One region of the Paraclostridium bifermentans genome, then DNA from elsewhere that is predicted to be linked to it. Evidence: riboswitches for the same ligand, from Rfam matches in the RefSeq annotation. Region 1 holds a riboswitch; each other region holds the start of a gene.
The links. A riboswitch is a leader RNA that binds a small molecule or an ion and turns the genes downstream of it on or off. The one in region 1 is predicted to bind lysine.
Positions count from the first base shown of each region.

Region 2: it holds a riboswitch for lysine, as region 1 does, so the genes downstream of both, KXZ80_RS07385 (Na+/H+ antiporter NhaC family protein) here and nhaC (Na+/H+ antiporter NhaC) in region 1, are expected to answer to the same signal.
Region 3: it holds a riboswitch for lysine, as region 1 does, so the genes downstream of both, KXZ80_RS02420 (amino acid permease) here and nhaC (Na+/H+ antiporter NhaC) in region 1, are expected to answer to the same signal.

Region 1 is NZ_CP079737.1:1,277,065-1,282,022, forward strand. It holds gene nhaC (Na+/H+ antiporter NhaC) at 1-1,259, opposite strand, end outside; lysine riboswitch at 1,386-1,557, opposite strand; gene KXZ80_RS06100 (peroxiredoxin) at 1,672-3,435, opposite strand; gene KXZ80_RS06105 (hypothetical protein) at 3,579-3,905, shown strand; gene KXZ80_RS06110 (protein phosphatase 2C domain-containing protein) at 3,978-4,781, shown strand; gene KXZ80_RS06115 (hypothetical protein) at 4,892-4,958, shown strand, end outside.
Region 2 is NZ_CP079737.1:1,569,238-1,574,195, forward strand. It holds gene KXZ80_RS07380 (pentapeptide repeat-containing protein) at 1-1,138, shown strand, start outside; lysine riboswitch at 1,232-1,406, shown strand; gene KXZ80_RS07385 (Na+/H+ antiporter NhaC family protein) at 1,539-3,278, shown strand; gene KXZ80_RS07390 (hypothetical protein) at 3,428-3,628, shown strand; gene KXZ80_RS07395 (ABC transporter ATP-binding protein) at 3,695-4,399, shown strand; gene KXZ80_RS07400 (ABC transporter permease) at 4,402-4,958, shown strand, end outside.
Region 3 is NZ_CP079737.1:476,699-481,656, forward strand. It holds gene KXZ80_RS02415 (TIGR04076 family protein) at 1-215, shown strand, start outside; gene KXZ80_RS02420 (amino acid permease) at 251-1,717, opposite strand; lysine riboswitch at 2,009-2,178, opposite strand; gene KXZ80_RS02425 (spore coat protein) at 2,396-2,890, opposite strand; gene KXZ80_RS02430 (PocR ligand-binding domain-containing protein) at 2,993-4,027, shown strand; gene KXZ80_RS02435 (glycerol dehydrogenase) at 4,220-4,958, shown strand, end outside.

The sequences.
Region 1 (4,958 bases):
CCACATGTATTCCAAGGAATAAGAGGAGATGTTATAGTTGCACTGTCTTCTAGAGATCGAGAAAGATTTTCAGGACAAAGACCTTGTTTTTTAAATGCTTCTCTGTACATACTTCCAGGCATTACTATTGCTAGATATTGATCAGCAACTGCTAAATTAGTTCCTATACATGTAAAGATAGTTGCAGCCACTAAACCAAAAGTTCCTTTTGCAAATTTTAATATAGCAGAAGCTAGAGCTTCTAACATTCCAGTTTTTTCAAGTATTCCACCTGTAGTTAAAGCACATAACATAAGAGATACTGTACCTAACATACTATTAAGTCCACCGCGAGTTAATAGTTCGTCCACAAAGGCCATTCCACTATTTGATGTATATCCAACTTGAGCAACTTCTAAAACATCTTTAAATGAAGCACCTTGGAAAGCTATAGCTACAAAACCTCCAAGTAGTGTACCTACAATAAGACCTGGAATAGCAGGAACTTTAAATATAACCATTACTATAACCATTACAGGTATTAATAATAATAACGGAGATAATGTATTATAATTTGAAGCTAAAGCTTGTTGTATTTGTAAAATTTGGCTATTATCTATAACTTGTCCTGCGTATTTAAGTCCAATTACAGCATATAGTATAAGAGCAATAACATATGCCGGAATAGTTGAATAAAGCATATGCTTTATATGTGTAAATAAATTAGTACCAGCCATAGCAGGAGCTAAGTTTGTTGTATCTGAAAGTGGAGACATTTTATCACCAAAGTATGCACCTGAGATAATAGCACCAGCTATTATCTCCTTAGGAATACCTAAAGCACTTCCTATACCTAAAAGGGCTATACCTATAGTACCAGCTGTAGTCCAAGAAGAACCTGTAGATATAGAAACTATAGAACATATAATAGTTGTGGCAACTAAGAAAATTCCAGGAGAAAGTATATTCAATCCCCAATATATCATACTTGGAACAACTCCTGAAATTATCCATGTACCAATTAACATACCAACAATTAATAAAATTATAATAGCTTGCATAGTAGAATTTATAGTTGATAATATACCTTCTTCAAGTTCTTTCCATGTAAATCCTAATTTAAATATTGCAACAAATCCACAGAAAACTCCACCTAAAACTAAGGGAATATGAGCTGAAAGCCCTAGTTTAGTTAAAGATATAGATAGTGTGAAAATTAAAAATCCTAAACATAGAAGTGAATCGCCAAGCGAAGCCTGCCTTTTTTCTCTTTTTAACATAATGTAACCTCCAAATGGTGTATTGAGAATATAACGGGAATGGAGAATGATAATAAAAAAGGTCTAAGAATATTAAGAGATATTCCTAGACCTGAAATTATAATTTGAAAAATATAATAACTTTAATCTAAAGATAGCCCTCCACATAAAGTGACAGTGTTATATATCTTATACATAACCCCAATATATAAGTTTTAAGCTTAACTTATATATTTCGGCATCATTACCTTTCCTATTAAATCTTAGGTGCTTTCCCTCAATAATAGTACTATTTAATAATGCAACCTCTACCATTAGTTATATTCTGTTTAAATTTATGTATCTAATTATAACATATTAAATTAAATTGTAAATATAAATTTAAATTTTATGAAAATAAAAAACAGTCTATCTTATTAAGATAGACTGTTTTTTAAACTAAAAAGCTAGAACCATACGTTTCTTCTATTTCACGTCTTAATTCACTAGGATTATTAATTCCATCACTCATTGCTTTAGCGAGTATATTTGCTTTATCATAAGGTGCCATCCAAGAGAAAATACCTCCAAGACAATTGTCTATTACATATTGAGTTTTTATATAAATAGATAGCATATCATCATAAGACATAGCAAACTCATTATCTTTTACTAAATATGAAGCTTGAGCTTCTTTATCAAATTTAAATGTATATCCGTTTTTATTTATAAAATCTTTTCTAAGTTGATCAAAAGATTTAGTTGTAGTAGCTCCTAGTCGACCATAAAATGGAACTCCCATTAATATTTTTTCTGAAGGCATTCCAGCTTCAATTAAATTATTAACCATAATATCTACACTGTATCCAGGTAAAGCAAGTTCTGATTCATATAAATTTGCTTGATGTTTTTTGCCTTTCTCGCCAGTTTCACCAGCAGTAAAATCGTAACTCATCAAGTTGAAATAGTTAATTAGAGGAGCTATTTTGTTTATTTCTGCACTTTTATTTAGGTATTCTCTTGTTCCAGTACCTGCTACACTTAACCATTTATCGGATCCAATTACATCCCTAATAGCAGTAAGTAAAAGTGTGAAATTTTCTCTATCTGAAGGACTAGATTTAATTCCTGCACCACTAGTTCCAGGGTATTCCCAATCTATATCTATGCCATCTAAACCATATTGCTTTATAAGAGCATTTGCTTGACGAGCAAAATTATATCTAGAAGCTGGAGTAGCTGCAGCATCAGAAAATCCTTCTTGACCCCAACCACCAATGGCTGCAATCACTTGAAGGTCTGGATTATCTTTTCTAAGTGATAGCAATTGACGTAAGTAACGAGGCGTTGGAACAAATAAAGTGCCATCTGGTTTAATCTCAACAAATGCATATATTACAAAATCAAGCAAAAATGCATCAACACTTGTAGGATCTCCTAAAACGTATGTGCCTACTAATCTATTTAAATCAGGGCAGTTAGGATTAATTGGGATATTATTTGCTGGAGAATCTATTTGAGGACGACCTTTAACATTAGCTTTATAATCTAATTTTTTGTTATTAGAAGTTTTATCATCTATAAAACATAGATACCAGTCCATGCAACTTTTATTTTTATCACAACTCTTAATTCTTTCTTTTAATTCTTTATAAGTTTTAGGAGGAGGTAAAATTACAGGCATTCCAGGAAGCCAGTCAGCAGGTGTTAAAACATTATGTTCATCTGAAGTTTGAAGAGCATCTATTATTCTAACTATTTCAGGAATATTTCTTCCTGTAGTTAAAGGATAATAAAGTATTGTTCTTAAAATTTGATTTGGATCAATTATAAAAACAGATCTTACAGTAGATGTATCGCTCATTTGCTCTGAAATCATTCCATATAATCTAGAAATTTCCATTTTCCTATCATCTATTACAGGAAATGGAATCTCAATACCTGTATGCAAAAATATATTGTATAGCCAAGCTAAATGAGAGCTGTTGCTATCAACGCTAAGACCTATAAGTTCAGTATTTCTTTTTTTAAAATTAGAATAATATTTTGCAAAACATAAAAATTCTGTTGTACATACTGGTGTAAAATCACCAGGATGAGAAAATAATACAACCCATTTACCTTTATAATCAGACAGCTTGATAGGTCCTTGAGTTGTATTTGCGCTGAAATTAGGTGCTTTAGTACCTAAGTTAGGAAGACATGGCAAATAAATCACTCCTTTGTAAAGTTATTCTTAATATTTAATTTATTAATTATAACTGGTTAATGTTACTAATAAGAATTGCTATTTTAATACAAATTTGTTATATTTATTATATTAGAACTATGTATTATTTGTTGTAATTAGGGGGCATAAACATGAAAAGTAGCCGAAAAAATAAAAAAGTGGCAAGAATTACTAGAACATTTTCAGACATTTCGAGAATTTTTGTATTATCATCTGTAATATCTGTAAGCATTATTAGTGTTTTAATTTTGGTAAATGCTTTTAATGGGATATTCATAGGATTTAGATATTATATTATGTTAACTATGGCTATGGTTTTAACACTAACACCATGCTGGGTTTTATGTGATAGCAAGAGAATATTTGGTGCTAGAACTCAAAGACGAAAGCAAGTTGTTAAACCGGCTAAAAGATCTACTAGAAGTAGAGAGTCAATTAGAAAAAGAAAAATATCTTAAAAAGTACAGGGTACACTGTACTTTTTTTTATGTTCACTAATATAATAAATAGTAAGTTAAGGGGGGGGTTGGATGAAATACGATATATTTTCAAGCAGTACGGTTGGATATAAAAATAAGCTTAAAAATAAAGGGTCACAGGATTACTTAATTTATAAAAAATTGGAAGATGGAGTGATTTGTGCAATAGGTGATGGACATGGAATAAGAAGATGTAAATATAGTTATAAAGGTTCAGAATTTGCATGTAATGCATGTATTGATATATTAACGGATTTATACAAAAATATAAAAAAATTAGATGAAGATAATTTAGAAACAGTTATTAAAGAATTAAAAGAAAATAAAAGTATAGAAAAAAGTATTCAAAAAAAATGGAGAGAATATGTTATAGATCACTTTAAAACTAAAATTCTAAATGTTTATGATATAGATTATGTACTTTACGGAACTACCCTTATAGGCGTTTTAGTAACAAATAACATTAAACTGCACTTGCAAATAGGAGATGGAAACATCGTTGAATATGGCAATGAGTTTAATTTAGTGGAATATACAAAAGAAAGTAAGGTAAAAGGGGTTTTGAATTCTATGTATTTAGATGATGCTTACAAGTATATAGATTTAAAAATAGAAAAAGTTAATAAATCGGATGTTGATTCTATAGTGTTGTTTTCAGATGGATTTACAAATAGCTTTAGAACTTATAAAGATTTAGATGATAATTTGAAGAATACTATAAACCAGTATAGAAAAAATGTATTCACTAAATATAATTTAAAAAAAACATACAAAAAATATTTAGAAACTTTATCAACTAATAATAGTAAGGATGATATAAGTATAATTTTTATATTGCAAACAACATTGAAATAATATGTTGTTTTTTTGATATAAACTAGAAAATATAGTTAATACTAGATATATATGGTATAATTAATAGTAAAACATTTATATTGCTGTTAAAGGAAGGTAAGAGATTGATTATGAAAGGTTTTTTTGAAAAAATAGTAGAATTTATAGATAGAAACAATAAAATAATAATAAAATCTG
Region 2 (4,958 bases), 290 kb from region 1:
TAAAAGGAAGATAAACAATAAAAACTTATTTGATAGCATATTAAGGCATAAAATTTTACCTGAAACATATAATCCTTGCAAACAGTACAGTTTTAAAGTTTTTAATGAAGAAATGTTTGGCAAACAAGGAATTTTAGATGAAGATAAATTTTCTACAATAGAAAATAAAGATATTATATGTACAAAGTTTATTGGATGTACATTCAGAAACTTAAATTTTAAAGAATGTAGATTTGTGGGCTGTATATTTGAAAATTGCAAATTTGAAGATGGAGGAGTGAGTTTTGAAAATTGTAGTTTTTTTAAAGAAGAAAGCCAAAGTAAGCCATCTTTAAATAAGTATGACAATTTATCATGTCATTTTATAAACTGTGATATTTATTCGAAATTTTTAAATTGTATACTATCTTTTGCTATTTTTGAAAAATGTAAATTGAATACAAGTAATTTTGAACAAAGTGCAATGGACAATATTATAATTATAGATAGTTATTTGGATATGATAATTTTTGCTGATTGTGACTTATGTGGTGCCAAAACTATTTCAACATATATTAAAGATTTAGAGTTCAGAGATAAATTTCAAACTAAACTAGATGAAAAAAGCTTCTTTGATAAATTACCTGTTAAGTTTAAAACTAGGGACGAATATGAAGGTCTTTATATGACATATGAAACCTTAGCTGATAAATTTAAAGAGAACTCTTTAAATAATAACTTTGGAGAATATTATTATTTGTGTAAAAATACTCAAAGAAAAACTTTAAAAATAATACCTAAGATAGAATCATATTTATACTGGCTTACTTGTGGGTACGGTGAGAGACCTGAATTTGCAGTATATTCATCACTAGTTATTATGTTTATATTTGCAATTTTATATTTATTTTTAGGCGTAGAGATAGACGATAAAACTATTATATATAATATGAGCACTATAAAAAATTTATCTATATCTAAATTTTTAAAAGACCTAAATGAAACACTAAGTTTAAGTATAGGATCATTTGGAGGAGTAGGGACTATAAATTGCAAACCGACAGAAATTAGTTATATATTAACAAATCTAGAAGTACTAATCGGGGTTATAATGATGGGATTAGGAATAGGAACTTTAACTAGAAAAGTTGTTAGATAAGTTTTAAAAATAATGAAAATTTAGAAAATATTGAAAAAACAGTTGATTATTTACAATAATATATATATAATTTACTTAATATAAAAAGTGAATAAAAAAGGTAGAGGCGCGGTACTTATAAGTACTAGTAATGAGTTAAGCACATAGATTTACTAGGAAAGGAATTATCGCCGAAGTTTATAACTGATGCTTTAAGGTTATATGCTGGGGGTGTATAGAATATATACATCACTGTCACAAATTATATTTGTGTTGAGCTATCATTTAAGGAAGTTAATATTGTGCAGATTTTGCATAATATAAAAAGCCTTGAGTGTATACTCAAGGCTTTTTCTTATTTAAAGCCCTAAGTATTTATTACCCTTTGCATTCACTAAAGCTAAATTTAGGGAGGATTTTTATGAGAAACAAAAAATATTTTGTAGTTTTATTAACTTTAGTTTTAGTAGTTTTATTAACACCTATTTCATTTGCACAAGAAACGGATATAGCATTTCAAAACGCAAGTAAATTTAAATTTTTAACATTGATTCCACCACTAGTATCTATACTTTTAGCATTTATTACTAAAAATGTTGTAATATCCTTATTTATAGGTATATTATCTGGAAGCTTTTTACTTAGTTTAAATAGTACTAATTTTATTTTAGCTTTACCCCAAAGCTTCATAGATTTTATATATAGAGCGCTTAATTCACTTGCAGACCCATGGAATGCAGGTATAATACTCCAAGTTCTAGCTATTGGAGGGGTTATTCATTTAGTAGCAAAAATGGGAGGAGCTAAAGCAATAGCAATAAGCTTAGCGGACAAAGCTAAAAGTTCAAAAGGAACTCAAATTATAACATGGTTTTTGGGACTTTTAGTATTCTTTGATGATTATGCAAATTCATTGATAGTAGGGCCTATTATGAGACCAGTAAGCGACAAAATGAATATTTCTAGAGAAAGACTTGCTTTTATAATTGATGCAACAGCTGCACCTATTGCAGGACTTGCAATAATATCTACATGGATAGGATTAGAAGTTGGACTTATAAATGATGCTTTTTCAGGTATTGGGCTAAATAATGATGCTTTTGGGATATTCTTACAAACTATTCCCTATAGATTTTATAATATATTAATCTTAGCATTTGTAATTATAACTATTGTTTTAGCTAAGGATTTTGGTCCTATGAGAAAAGCTGAGATTAAAGCGAAACAATCTGATTTTAATAACTTAGATACAAAACATAACGATTCAATTCAATCAGAGTTAGAACCTAAAGTTGGAGTGAAACTGAGTATATGGAATGCAATTATTCCTATTGGAACTCTTATAGTTACATCATTAATATTTTTTTATTATAGTGGATACACATCAATAGTTAATGGGGATAATATTGAACTTCAAAATTTAATGTTTAAATCACCATGGTCATTTTTAGCTATAAAAGAAGCATTTAGCTCAGCAGATGCATCAGTAGTACTATTCCAATCAGCTATTATTTCAAGTATAGTCGCTATTTTAATGGCTGTTTCTAAAAAAATATTTAAAGTGTCTGAAGCTATAGAAATTTGGATAGATGGTATGAAAAGTTTGTTAATGACAGCTGTTATTTTAATTTTGGCATGGTCGTTAAGCTCAGTAATAAAAGATTTGGGGACAGCTAAATTTCTAGTTACATTACTGTCAGGATCTATGCCAGCATTTTTACTACCTAGCGTAATATTTATACTAGGCTCAATAATATCTTTTTCAACAGGGACAGCTTATGGAACTATGGGGATACTAATGCCACTTGCGATTCCTCTTGCACACTCTATAAATCCAGAAATATCATTTATAGTAATATCTACAAGTGCTGTGCTTACGGGTGCTATATTTGGTGATCATTGTTCACCTATATCAGACACAACTATCTTATCATCTATGGGAGCTGGATGTAATCATATAGACCATGTAAAAACGCAAATGCCATATGCTCTATTTGTAGCAAGCATAACTGTATTATTTGGATATATACCTGCAGGTCTAGGAATATCAATATATATAGTTATACCTATTTCGATATTAGCTATTTTTATAGGAGTACAACTATTTGGGAAAAAAGCAGATGAATATGAGGTTTGCGAAATAAAAGAAACTTTAATCTAAAAAATTAATCATATAATAAAAAACTATCTGAAAAGTTAAATTTGATGGATTCTATTTTATCTAATTTAAACTCAAAGGATAGTTTTTTGTTTGTATTGATAGGTATATACATCAATTAATATAATAAACTATACTAAGGGGGGAAGTGTATGAAGTTTACAGATATTTTAAAAGACGTTTTTTCAAGTGTAAGGAAAATGATAGCGATATGTCTAACTATTGTATTTTGCTACTTAAGTATAATAGGAAGTATAAAACCATCTGAATTTATGCCTATCTTTAGTATGGTTGTAGGATATTACTTTGGAAAATCTACAGCTTTAGAAATGCCAAATCAAAAGAAAGATTAGTTTAAATTAGATTTAGTTATCATCTCAAATAGTGTATAATGACTATAAGAAACAGGAGGAGATGATATGAAAAACTACATAAAATTTGAAAATGTAAAAAAGACCTATACTATGGGTGAAGTTGAAATAAATGCATTAGATGGTGTGAATTTTTCAATTGATAAAGGTGAACTCGTAATAATTGTAGGTGCTAGTGGAGCAGGAAAAAGCACCATACTAAACATACTAGGAGGTATGGATTCATCAACAGATGGAACTGTACTTGTTGATTCGAAAAATATAAGTAATTATAGTGAAAAAGAATTAACAAAATATAGAAGACACGATATAGGATTTGTATTCCAATTTTATAATTTAGTTCAAAACTTAACTGCAATAGAAAATGTAGAATTAGCTACTCAAATTTGCAAGAACCCTTTAAACCCCAAGCAAGTTATAGAATCAGTAGGACTTAATCATAGAAAAGACAATTTTCCATCGCAATTATCTGGAGGAGAACAGCAAAGAGTTGCTATAGCTAGAGCTCTTGCTAAAAATCCTAAATTACTTTTATGTGATGAGCCAACTGGTGCGCTAGATTACAATACAGGTAAATCAATTCTTAAAGTACTCCAAGATACGAATAAAACACTTGGTGTTACTGTTATAATAATTACACATAACATGGCAATAGCTCCTATGGGAGATAAAGTAATTACTGTAAGAAATGGTAAGGTGCACAAAGTAGAAAAAAATGAAGCTCCTATTCCTATAGAAAGGATAGAGTGGTAAATATGAGAAATCCTTTATTTAAAGACACTTTTAGGGAGATAAAAAAATCTAAAGGTAGATTTTTATCTGTTTTTGCAATAATAACTTTAGGGGTTTCTTTTTTTACGGGAATAAAAGTTGCATCTCCTGTAATGGAAGTTACGGCAGACAAGTATTATGACCAAAATAATTTAATGGACTTAACTGTAGTTTCAACTTTAGGATTAACGGATAAAGATATTAATTCAATTTCTAAGGTAGACGGAGTTTCTAAGGTATATCCTACATATTCAAAAGAAGTTTTAACTAGCATAGGTACAAATCAATTAGTTTTAAAAGTTCATGGATTGCCAGAAAAAAGTAATCGTGAATATATAAATAAAATAAACATAACTGAAGGTAGATATCCAAAATCAGATGGTGAATGCTTAATTGAAAACTCTCAGGATATACCGTTGGGAAGTACTATAAAAATTTATGGAGATAATAACGAAGATTTAAGTAGAACCTTAAAACACAATGAATATAAAGTTGTTGGTAAAGTAGAGACTCCATACTATATAGCAAGAGCAAAAGGGAG
Region 3 (4,958 bases), 800 kb from region 1:
TAGTTTGCGCTAAGGGTGAAGTTGGAGATGAATTTATATCAAAAAATTGCGAAATGCCAGAGCGATTTTGCAAAGGGGCATGGACAGGATTAAAAAGTAAAGTTGAATTTTTAGCATCAGGGAATAATAGCCCTTATGTAAAACAAGAGGGCGTTGCAATACATTCTTGTAATGATGGGTTACACCCTGTTATATATAAATTAGAAAGAATATAAGAAAAAGGCTGATTTTTAAAATCAGCCTTTTTAATTTAATTTAATTCACTTATTTGACTATCTATTGAACTACTGCTTATATTTTCATCAAAAGTTAAATCAACTTCATCCAAAGATACAACTTTAGTTTTATGTTTAATTTTATATCCAACATATAAAGCTATGAATAAAGGTATACCTATATAAGAAGCTATTAAACTATGCCAGTCAACTCCATTTGGAGTTATACAAGAGTATCCTTGGCCTAATATTATTATCAAACACATTATAAGTGCTAATATAGGTCCGAATGGATACCATTTAGCTTTAAACTTTAATTCTTTTAAACTATGACCTTGATGGATATATGCTTTTCTAAATCTATAGTGACAAACTGCTATACCAACCCATGCTATAAATCCAGCAAGTCCAGATGCAGCAACTAACCAAACATAAACTGTACTTTCTGCAAATATACCAGTTAAGAAACATGCAGAAGCTACTAATGTAGTTAATATTAATGCATTTACAGGAACACCTCTTTTATTAGTTTTTGCAAAAACTTTAGGTGCAAGTCCTTCTTTAGCCATTGAATGAAGCATTCTAGTTGATGCATACATACCTGAATTACCTGCAGATAAAACAGATGTAAGTATTACTGCATTCATAAGTGAAGCAGCACCAGCTATTCCTGCTTTTTCAAAAACCATAGTAAATGGACTTTCAGAAACACCAGCCTGAGTAAAAGGTATAATAGCACCTAAAACAATTATAGTTCCTAGATAAAATATTAATATTCTCCAAAAAATTGATTTTATAGCTTTTGGTATAGTTTTTTCAGGTTGCTCACTTTCTCCGGCTGCAACTCCTATAAGTTCTGTACCTTGGAATGAGAAACCTGCAACTAAAAATATAGCAAATACAGATTTTATACCACCATGAAATGGTCCATCTGCTATAAAGTAATTATGAAATCCTATCTCATCAGAACCCATTACACCAAGTATCATTAAAACACCTATTATTAAAAATATTATTACAGTTACAACTTTAATTCCTGCAAACCAATACTCAGATTCGCCATATGCTTTTGCTGATAAAAAGTTTAAACCTACAATTATAGCTAAGAAAAATATACTCCAATAAAATCCAGGTACATCAGGGAACCAATATTTCATAATTAATGATCCTGCAACCATTTCAGCTGCTATAGTTATTGCCCAGTTATACCAATAGTTCCATCCAAGAGCAAAACCAAGTGCTGGATCAATAAACTTTGTAGCATAAGAGCTAAAAGATCCAGATATAGGCATATATGTTGCCATCTCACCTAAACTAGTTATTAAGAAATAAACCATTATTCCTATTAACCCATATGCAAGTAATGCACCACCAGGACCTGCTTGGTGAAGAGTATCACCCATCGCAAGGAATATACCTGTACCGATCGATCCTCCTAGAGCAATCATGTTAAGATGTCTAGCTTTTAACCCTCTTTTTAAATCTTGATTTTCATTACTCATTTTACTTATCCTCCTTATGGTAGTTAGTTATCCATAAGTAAGTAACTAAGATAATAAATCTTTATGAAAATAAAAAATTCACTTCGCTCATGTCGCCAACGACTTCGTCCGTTGCTCAAAAAGCTTTTTTACGCTCAAAACATATTATATGGATATAACTAAGTTTCATAGGTTATCTACGAATTTTAAATAATTATAATTCCTTAAGCGTAAAAAAAGCCATGAGACTATGCTCATGACTTTATACGAAAAAATTCATACTAACTAAGTATGATGATACCGTACGCTTTCATTGAAAATAGCACTCCACAAAATGTGACAGTCTTATATATATTTTATATAAGCCCAGTAAATAGTATTAAAGCTATTAACTATTCACTTCGGCGAAATTTCCTTTCATATTACTTCATCGAGCTTATCTCCATAATACTACTAATAAGTTTCGCGCCTCTATCTCAGTTATCTACTTGTTGTATACAATTATAAAACAAATTTGAAATAAGTCAATAAAAAAAATTATATTGGTAAAGTTAACTATTTTCAGATGATTTATAAAAATGAGAAAAATTAAGTTAAATTGGTAAAGAAAATCATTGATATACCGATAATATATAAATATTTAACACTATAAAAATAGTTAAGGATGTGATCCATTAATTGATATCACATCCTATTTTTCTAGTTATACATATTATGTTGACTCATGTAATTGTAAATTTTTTCTCCGTGTTCTTGTTCTTCTTTTTGAATATGATTTAAAACTTGGCGTATGTTTTTATCTGCAAACTCAAAAATAGCTGTATTATATGTAGATGATACATATTTTTCAGTACTAAGTGAGTCTTGGCATAACATTTTATCTTGTTCATTATAAGCATTCATTTGTGATGATTGTAAATTCATGTTAGGCATAGTATTTGAACTTTGCATATTTGAGTTTTGGTTCCCTTGGCTTTGACCTTGACCTTGATTAATATTAGGAACAGTACCACTTAAAATTTGATTTATTGAAGTTAAGTGTTGTTGTTCATGTTGAGAAAGTTCATTAAATAAGCTTTTTAGTTGTGGGTCTGAAGCTTTTTGAGCATATTCTTGATATTTTTGAACACATAATTGCTCATGGCTTTTTTCGTCTTCTAATAACATTTTTTCTTTAGCAGTTAAATTTAACATAAAATCCACCTCCACTAAATAGTCTGCATAATAAACAATATATTATTCATATATGATAAAATTAGTACATGATATAAAATTGCCTTTAAAGGAGTATGAAAAGTGAGAAATGAAAATTTAAGTCTAAATAAGATAATAGATTTCAAAAAATGGGATAATTTACAAGATTATCTTTCGCTAGTTACGAAAATGGCAATAGTTATAGTGGACTATAAAGGAAATCCGATAACTAAACACAGTAGATGCCACAAATTTTGTGAGTTAGTAAGAGGTAATTCTAAATTATCAAAGTACTGTGAAAAATGTGATTCAAGAGGTGGGTTAGAAGCTGTACGAATGAATAAACCATATATATATTTATGTCACTACAATATAGTTGATGTTGCTATACCTATTATATTAGATGAAAAATATATAGGTGCAATAATGGCAGGACAAGTGAGAATAGATGATTATGAATCAACAGATATGTTAGAACAAATATTAAAAGTTCCAGACAAAGTACTAGAACAAAATGACATTTCAAATCAACTTAATCAATATTATAATGAACTACCTGTTTTATCATATAAAGAAGTAGAAGATACATCTAATATGTTATTTTTACTATCTAATTATATAGTAGAAGAGGCATTAAATAAAAATTTGATTTTAGAGATGTATGAAAAAACTATGAAAAATGGAATAGAGATAGATAGCAAGACTTTTAATGGATATAGTATAAAAAATATAGAAAGTGTTAAAAAAGAAATTTCCAATGCTATTGTGAATAGATATATAACTTATGATCATAAAGAAGACAGCGAAGAAATTAATGTAAGTAAAACTTTAAAGCCAGCAATACAATATATATATAACAATAAAAGTGAAAATATATCAATGGAAAGTATGGCTAAGTTATGCCATGTTAGTTCAAGTTATTTTAGCAGACTATTTTCAAAAGAAATAGGTGAAAATTTTTCAACATATATATCAAAGCTTAAGATTAAATGGGCAAAAGCTCTTTTAGAAGAAACTGATATGACAATAAATGAAATCAGTGATGAACTTGGATTTAGCGAGTCTGGATACTTTATAAAGATATTTAAAAAATATGAAGGTGTAACCCCAAATTTATACAAGAAACATCTTAGGTAATAGATAAATTGAATTTGTTAAAAAAATTTCGAAAAGTACATAAATTCCAATTATATAATTTTAGTTCAAAAAATTACGGTTTTAAATCGTAATTTATTAACATCTATGTCCAATGTATTTTTGGGAAAACGGTATTATAATTAAGTTAACTTAAAAAATAATATCACTACAAAATACAAAGGAGAGATTAATATGAGAAAAGCATTTATATGTCCTACAAAATATGTACAAGGTCAAGATGAGTTATTAAATTTAGGGTACTTCATAAAAGTATTTGGGGATTCAGCTTTATTAATCGCACATAAAGATGATATAGAACGTGTTAAAGATAAATTAGATTCAACTGCTAAAAAATTTGGGGTAACTTTTGTTGAAAGTAACTTCAAAGGAGAATGTTCAAGAGAAGAAGTAGAAAGATTACAAGAGTTAGCTAAAAAGAATAAATGTGCATGTACAATTGGTCTAGGTGGAGGTAAAGCAATAGACACTGCTAAGTGTGTAGCTCAAGGAGATAACTTAATAATAGTTCCAACTATAGCTGCAACAGATGCACCTACAAGTCATTCAGCAGTATTATATACACCAGATGGAGCATTTGATGATTATGCATATTTCAAGCAAAGCCCAAGTGTAGTTTTAGTTGATACTACAGTTATAGCTAAAGCACCAACTAGATTCTTAGTTTCAGGAATGGGAGATGCTTTATCAACTTACTTTGAAGCAAGAGCAACAGCTAGTTCATATTCAAATGTAAATGCAGGATTACCTTGTGGTTACAGAGAAGGGTCGTGCGGAGAAGCTAAGGGAACTAATACAGCATTAGCTTTAGCAAAATTATGTTATGAAACTCTAATAAATGATGGAGTTAAAGCAAAAGTATCATCAGATTGTAACTTAGTTACTCCAGCTTTAGAAAACATAATTGAGACAA